DNA from 2 places in the Enterobacter sp. JBIWA008 genome. Region 1 is predicted to be linked to the other one. Evidence: predicted binding sites of a transcription regulator. Region 1 holds the regulator's gene; the other holds the start of a gene.
What was found. Region 1 encodes sigma-54, which starts transcription at its own class of promoters, with help from an activator protein. Its sites were predicted from a motif close to GTTGGCACANNTTTCGCTNT; they were not measured.
Positions count from the first base shown of each region.

Region 2: the regulator sigma-54 is predicted to act here: its motif matches at 1,610-1,629, upstream of hypA (hydrogenase maturation nickel metallochaperone HypA).

Region 1 covers NZ_CP074149.1:4,296,627-4,300,032, forward strand. The annotation lists gene lptA (lipopolysaccharide ABC transporter substrate-binding protein LptA) at 1-478, shown strand, start outside; gene lptB (LPS export ABC transporter ATP-binding protein) at 485-1,210, shown strand; gene rpoN (RNA polymerase factor sigma-54) at 1,258-2,691, shown strand; gene hpf (ribosome hibernation promoting factor) at 2,714-3,001, shown strand; gene ptsN (PTS IIA-like nitrogen regulatory protein PtsN) at 3,084-3,406, shown strand, end outside.
Region 2 covers NZ_CP074149.1:3,801,150-3,804,555, forward strand. The annotation lists gene hycC (formate hydrogenlyase subunit 3) at 1-306, opposite strand, end outside; gene KGP24_RS18365 (4Fe-4S dicluster domain-containing protein) at 303-911, opposite strand; gene hycA (formate hydrogenlyase regulator HycA) at 982-1,446, opposite strand; gene hypA (hydrogenase maturation nickel metallochaperone HypA) at 1,658-2,008, shown strand; gene hypB (hydrogenase nickel incorporation protein HypB) at 2,012-2,875, shown strand; gene KGP24_RS18385 (HypC/HybG/HupF family hydrogenase formation chaperone) at 2,866-3,138, shown strand; gene hypD (hydrogenase formation protein HypD) at 3,141-3,406, shown strand, end outside.

The sequences.
Region 1 (3,406 bases):
TGCTGTAACGGGCGATACCGACCAACCGATCCATATCGAGTCCGATACCCAGTCTCTCGATATGCAGGGCAACGTCGTCACCTTCACGGGTAACGTCGTCATGACCCAGGGCACCATCAAAATTAACGCCGACAAAGTGGTCGTGACCCGTCCGGGTGGCGAGCAGGGCAAAGAGATTATCGATGGCTATGGTAATCCGGCGACCTTCTATCAAATGCAGGACAACGGCAAGCCGGTGAAAGGCCGCGCCACGCACATGCATTATGAGCTGGCGAAGGACCTGGTCATCCTGACCGGAAACGCGTATCTGGAACAGTTGGATAGCAACATTACCGGCGACCAGATTACCTATCTGGTGAAAGAGCAAAAAATGCAGGCCTCCAGCGAGAAAGGCAAACGCGTCACGACCGTACTGGTTCCGTCGCAGCTGCAGGACAAAGGCAAAGGCCAGGCCCCGGCACAGAAGAAGAGTAACTAATTCGTTATGGCAACATTAACTGCAAAGAATCTCGCTAAGGCCTATAAGGGCCGCCGTGTCGTAGAAGATGTCAGTCTGACCGTCAACTCCGGCGAAATTGTAGGGCTGCTTGGCCCTAACGGTGCGGGTAAAACCACCACCTTCTACATGGTCGTTGGCATTGTGCCGCGCGATGCCGGCAACATTATCATTGATGATGAAGATATTAGCCTTCTGCCTCTGCACGCGCGCGCGCGTCGCGGGATCGGCTATCTGCCGCAGGAAGCCTCCATTTTCCGTCGTCTCAGCGTTTACGACAACCTGATGGCGGTCCTGCAAATTCGTAACGATCTGACCAGCGAACAGCGTCAGGATCGTGCCAACGAGCTGATGGAAGAGTTCCACATTGAGCATCTGCGCGACAGCCTTGGTCAGGCACTCTCCGGGGGTGAACGCCGTCGCGTTGAGATTGCGCGTGCGCTGGCCGCAAACCCGAAATTTATCCTTCTGGATGAACCGTTTGCTGGCGTTGACCCGATCTCGGTTATCGACATTAAACGTATCATTGAGCACCTGCGTGACAGCGGTCTTGGCGTACTGATCACCGACCATAACGTCCGTGAAACGCTGGCCGTATGTGAACGCGCGTATATTGTGAGCCAGGGCAATCTGATCGCCCACGGTACGCCGCAGCAGATCCTCGAAGACGATCATGTTAAGCGCGTCTATCTTGGGGAAGACTTCCGACTCTGATAGGGTAGAGGTAACGTAACGCCGAACCGGAGAAAAATGCTCTGAACATGAAGCAAGGTTTGCAATTAAGGCTCAGCCAACAACTGGCGATGACGCCGCAGCTACAGCAGGCAATTCGCCTGTTGCAACTGTCCACGTTAGAACTTCAGCAGGAGCTCCAGCAGGCGCTGGACAGCAACCCCCTGCTGGAACAAACCGATCTTCATGACGAGGTAGATACCCAGCAATCTCAGGATACAGAAGCGCTCGACACCGCGGATGCACTCGAACAAAAAGAGATGCCCGACGAGCTACCGCTGGATGCAAGCTGGGATGAAATTTACACCGCCGGAACCCCTTCCGGTACGCGTGCAGACTACCAGGATGATGAGCTACCGGTCTATCAGGGCGAAACCACCCAGTCGCTGCAGGATTACCTGATGTGGCAGGTGGAGCTGACTCCCTTCTCCGATACCGACCGCGCGATTGCCACGTCAATTGTCGATGCCGTTGACGACACCGGCTATTTGACCGTCACGCTGGACGATATTCTGGAAAGCATGGGCGACGACGAGATTGAGCTTGAGGAAGTTGAAGCCGTACTGAAGCGCATCCAGCGTTTCGATCCGATAGGCGTGGCCGCAAAAGATCTGCGTGACTGCCTGCTGATCCAGCTTTCTCAATTCAGCAAAGAGACGCCATGGCTCGACGAGGCGCGCTTAATCATCAGCGATCATCTGGATCTGTTGGCCAACCACGATTTCCGCTCCCTGATGCGCGTCACGCGCCTGAAAGAAGAGGTGCTGAAAGAAGCGGTGAATCTGATCCAGTCGCTCGATCCGCGCCCGGGACAGTCGATCCAGACCAGCGAGCCCGAATACGTCATTCCGGACGTACTGGTCAGAAAACATAATGACCGCTGGGTCGTTGAACTGAACTCAGACAGCATCCCTCGCCTGCAAATCAATCAGCAGTATGCCTCCATGTGCACCAGCGCGCGTAACGACTCCGACAATCAATATATTCGTAGCAATCTTCAGGAAGCGCGATGGCTGATCAAAAGTCTGGAGAGCCGAAATGATACGCTGCTACGCGTCAGCCGCTGTATTGTCGAACAGCAGCAGGCTTTCTTTGAGCAGGGCGAAGAGTATATGAAACCGATGGTGCTGGCGGATATCGCCCAGGCCGTCGAAATGCATGAATCAACCATTTCCCGTGTCACCACGCAGAAGTATCTGCACAGTCCACGCGGTATTTTTGAGCTTAAGTATTTTTTCTCCAGCCATGTGAATACCGAGGGCGGCGGTGAAGCGTCGTCAACGGCCATTCGTGCCCTGGTGAAGAAGTTGATCGCCGCGGAGAACCCCGCGAAGCCACTAAGCGACAGTAAGTTAACCACCATGCTGTCCGATCAGGGTATTATGGTGGCACGACGTACTGTTGCGAAGTATCGAGAGTCTTTATCCATTCCGCCGTCCAACCAGCGTAAACAGCTGGTCTGACACAACCGATAAGGAAGACACTATGCAGCTCAACATCACTGGACAAAACGTCGAAATTACTGAGGCTTTACGCGACTTCGTGAACGCGAAGTTTGCAAAACTCGAGCAGTATTTCGAAAGGATCAATCAGGTCTATATTGTGTTGAAAGTGGAGAAAGTGACTCATATCTCGGATGCCACCCTGCATGTTAACGGGGGTGAACTGCATGCCAGTGCGGAAGGGCAAGACATGTACGCGGCTATCGACGGCTTAATTGATAAGCTTGCACGACAGCTCAATAAACATAAAGATAAACTGAAACAACACTAATTGTCCGGGCAGTTAACGGGTGCAGGAAGGCCTGTTGTGAAACACAACAGGCCATTTGTACAGTTAGCGCTTAGGTGAAATTATGATGAACAACGATTCCGCTCTTCAACTGAGCAATGTCCTTAACCAGGAATGTACCCGCAGTGCGGTTCACTGCCAGAGCAAAAAACGTGCGCTGGAGATCATCAGTGAACTGGCTGCAAAACAGCTGGGTCTGCCGCCGCAGGTGGTGTTCGAAGCGATTCTGACCCGTGAAAAAATGGGCAGTACCGGTATCGGCAACGGCATCGCGATCCCGCACGGCAAACTGGAAGAGGATACCCTGCGTGCCGTGGGTGTGTTTGTGCAGCTTGAAACACCCATCGCTTTTGATGCCATTGATAACCAGCCCGTCGATCTCCTCTT
Region 2 (3,406 bases), 500 kb from region 1:
CGGATGGCGGTGCCAGTCGATATTGAACAGGCTGATAAACACCCCGCACAGGCCAAAGGTCACAAGCCAGATGGCGTTCAGCGGCGTGATCGCAACGGTGTGGCGAATCAGCGGCATCACGGTCTCTGCGGACTGTCCGCCGAGCAGGACAACGCCACCTGCCGCCAGCGTCATCAGGCTAGCGACCGCCCCGCCGATCCCGGCGATCGCGCCGCTGAGAGTTTTATGGAATGAGAAGATAAGCGCCAGAACAGCGGCGGCAGCAAAACAGGCTACCGCGCTGGTAATCATCATCGCCGCGTTCATTTCGCCCCCTCGTTAAGCGCCTGTAGCAGAGAAAGGTCGCCAAAATCACTGTTGATGGTCAGCTCGCGTTTACGCTTGCTGGTACGGGCGATGTCGCGAATGTTAACCAGAATCAATGCCTTAGTCGGGCAGGTGCGCACGCAGGCCGGGCCCTCCTCGTCGAAGCTGCACAGGTCGCACTTCACCGCCACGGCGCGGATGCCGGGCACCCAGTCCAGCAGCGTGCTGACGCGTGCCGGAGCCGGCGGCGCGGGCGGGGCTTTTGGCGAGTTGGCGTTTGCCGGAATGTGCAGCGGGCGGCTGCCGGAAAATTCAATCGCGCCGAACGGGCAGGCAATGCCGCACAGCTTGCAGCTTACGCACAGGCTTTCGTTCAGCTGGACAGCGCCATCCACACGGGTGATGGCATTCACAGGGCAGACACCCGCGCAGGGGGCGTCTTCACAGTGATGGCAGAGCTGCGGGGCAGACTCTTTTTCATTACGCATGACGTGCAGGCGCGGCATGGACTGCAGCCCATGCAGGCGATGCGTTTCCGAGCACGCCGCCTCACAGGTTCGACAGCCAATACAGACCGTCGAGTCAGCAATTACAAAACGGTTCACCGGGTCATCCTCTGGTGATAGTCATTTTTGACGAAAAACTGTCTTGTCGACACTTCTCGACACACAGTAGTCAGGCCACGTTTGCTGAGGCATTTCCATCCATCAGCTGCTTCAGGTTGACCGGAAGATCGTGCTCAACGGCGGCGTACAGGCCGTTATAGACCGGCGCGATTTTTTCCAGATAGTGCTCCAGCACCTGCTGGCGATCGCGGTTGCTGACGTGGCCGTCCACCATGCCGTCGGCCATCAGCTGCGCCTTCGCAATACACTGTTTTTCGCCGTCTTTTGTCTCGAGATGGTACTCAATGGTGTGGCTGTTGAAGTTATCCGCCAGGGTAACGTTGATCGTGAAATGGCCGAAGAGGACAAAGCGCATGTCGCCCTGCGCCGCGCAGCTCATCGCGTGGTGAAGACGCGCTTTCGAGAGGGTTATGCCCTGAACCAGAGAGTTGCAGTAGAGGTGCCACTGGTCCTGCAGCTGCTGATGACGCTGCGCGATGTAATCCGCTTTTTCGCTGATTTCCCAAATAGTCATAGAAGGTATCCGTGTAATGGAGATAGCGGCTGTTAAGCAGATTCCATGCCAGTTTTTATCTTTATGATTTTAAAAGGTTTTAATTGCAAAACCGCTGTCAACGCCGCGGTGTCGACGTGTCATTTCGACAGCGTTGACATCGTCACGCCTTAACAAAAATCAAGCTGGCACCGTTATTGCATTCAATGGCGCAATTCATTGAGGAGGCGTCATGCACGAAATCACCCTCTGCCAGCGGGCTCTGGAACTTATCGAACAGCAGGCAGTGCAAAACCATGCGAAACGCGTCACCGGCGTCTGGCTGAAGGTCGGGGCGTTTTCCTGCGTCGAGACCAGTGCCCTGCATTTTTGTTTTGAGCTGGTGTGTCGCGGCACGCTGGCGGAAGGCTGCGAGCTCCATATTGAAGAGCAGCAGGCGGAGTGCTGGTGCGGGCAGTGCCAGCAGTACGTCACCCTGCTGTCATCAAAGGTTCAGCGCTGTCCGCAGTGTCAGAGCACCGGTCTTCGCATCGTGGCGGACGACGGCATGCAGATCCAACGCCTCGAAATCGAGAAGGAGTAAAGTATGTGTAGCACCTGCGGTTGCGCCGAAGGCAACCTGTATATAGAAGGGGATGAACATCACCCCCATTCCGCGTTTCGCTCCGCGCCCTTTTCACCGGCCCCGCGGCCTGCGGCGGCTTTAACCGGTATCACCTTCGCCCCGCAACGCTCCGCTGCGGGCGATCTGCACTACGGCCACGGGGAGGCGGGTACCCACGCGCCGGGCATCAGCCAGCGCCAGATGCTGGAGGTGGAGATCAACGTGCTGGACAAAAATAACCAGATCGCCGCCCGCAACCGCGCCCGCTTTGCCACGCGCGAACAGCTGGTGCTGAATCTCGTATCCAGCCCCGGCTCCGGCAAAACCACGCTGTTAACGGAAACGCTCAAACGCCTGAACGGGCGCGTCTCCTGCGCGGTGATAGAAGGCGACCAGCAAACCGTTAACGACGCGGCGCGCATTCGCGAAACCGGCACCCCGGCGATTCAGGTTAATACCGGCAAAGGCTGCCACCTGGATGCGCAGATGATTGCCGACGCCGCCCCGCGCCTGCCGCTGGCGGATAACGGCATCCTGTTTATTGAAAACGTCGGCAACCTGGTCTGCCCGGCAAGCTTTGACCTCGGTGAACGGCATAAAGTCGCTGTGCTTTCGGTGACCGAAGGCGAAGATAAGCCGCTGAAGTACCCACATATGTTTGCCGCCGCCTCCCTCATGCTGCTCAACAAAGTCGACCTGCTGCCGTACCTGAACTTCGACGTGGATAAGTGCCTGTCCTGGGCCCGCGAGGTGAACCCGGAGATTGAGATCCTGCTGGTCTCCGCCACGCGCGGTGACGGCATGGACAGCTGGCTGCACTGGCTGGAGAACGAACGATGTGCATAGGCGTACCGGGACAGATTCACTCCATCGACGGTAATCAGGCCAAGGTCGAGGTTTGCGGTATCCTGCGCGACGTCGACCTGACGCTGGTGGGCAGCAGCGATGAAAGCGGCGCCTCGCGTCTCGGCCAGTGGGTGCTGGTCCACGTGGGGTTCGCCATGAGCGTGATTAACGAAGCGGAAGCCCGCGACACGCTGGATGCCTTGCAGAACATGTTCGACGTGGAGCCGGACGTGGGCGCGCTGCTGTACGGCGAGGAGCGGTAATCATGCGTTACGTTGATGAATACCGCGCGCCCGAGCAGGTGCTGCAGCTTATCGGGCATCTGAAAACGCGCGCGGCGCTGCTGGAATACACGGCGGAAAAACCGCTGCGGATCATGGAGGTGTGCGGCGGACACACCCACGCCATCTTCAAATTTGGCCTCGACCAGCTGCTGCCGGACAACATCGAATTTATCCACGGCCCCGGCTGCCCGGTCTGCGTGCTGCCGATGGGACGCATCGACAGCTGTATCGAGATTGCCAGCCAGCC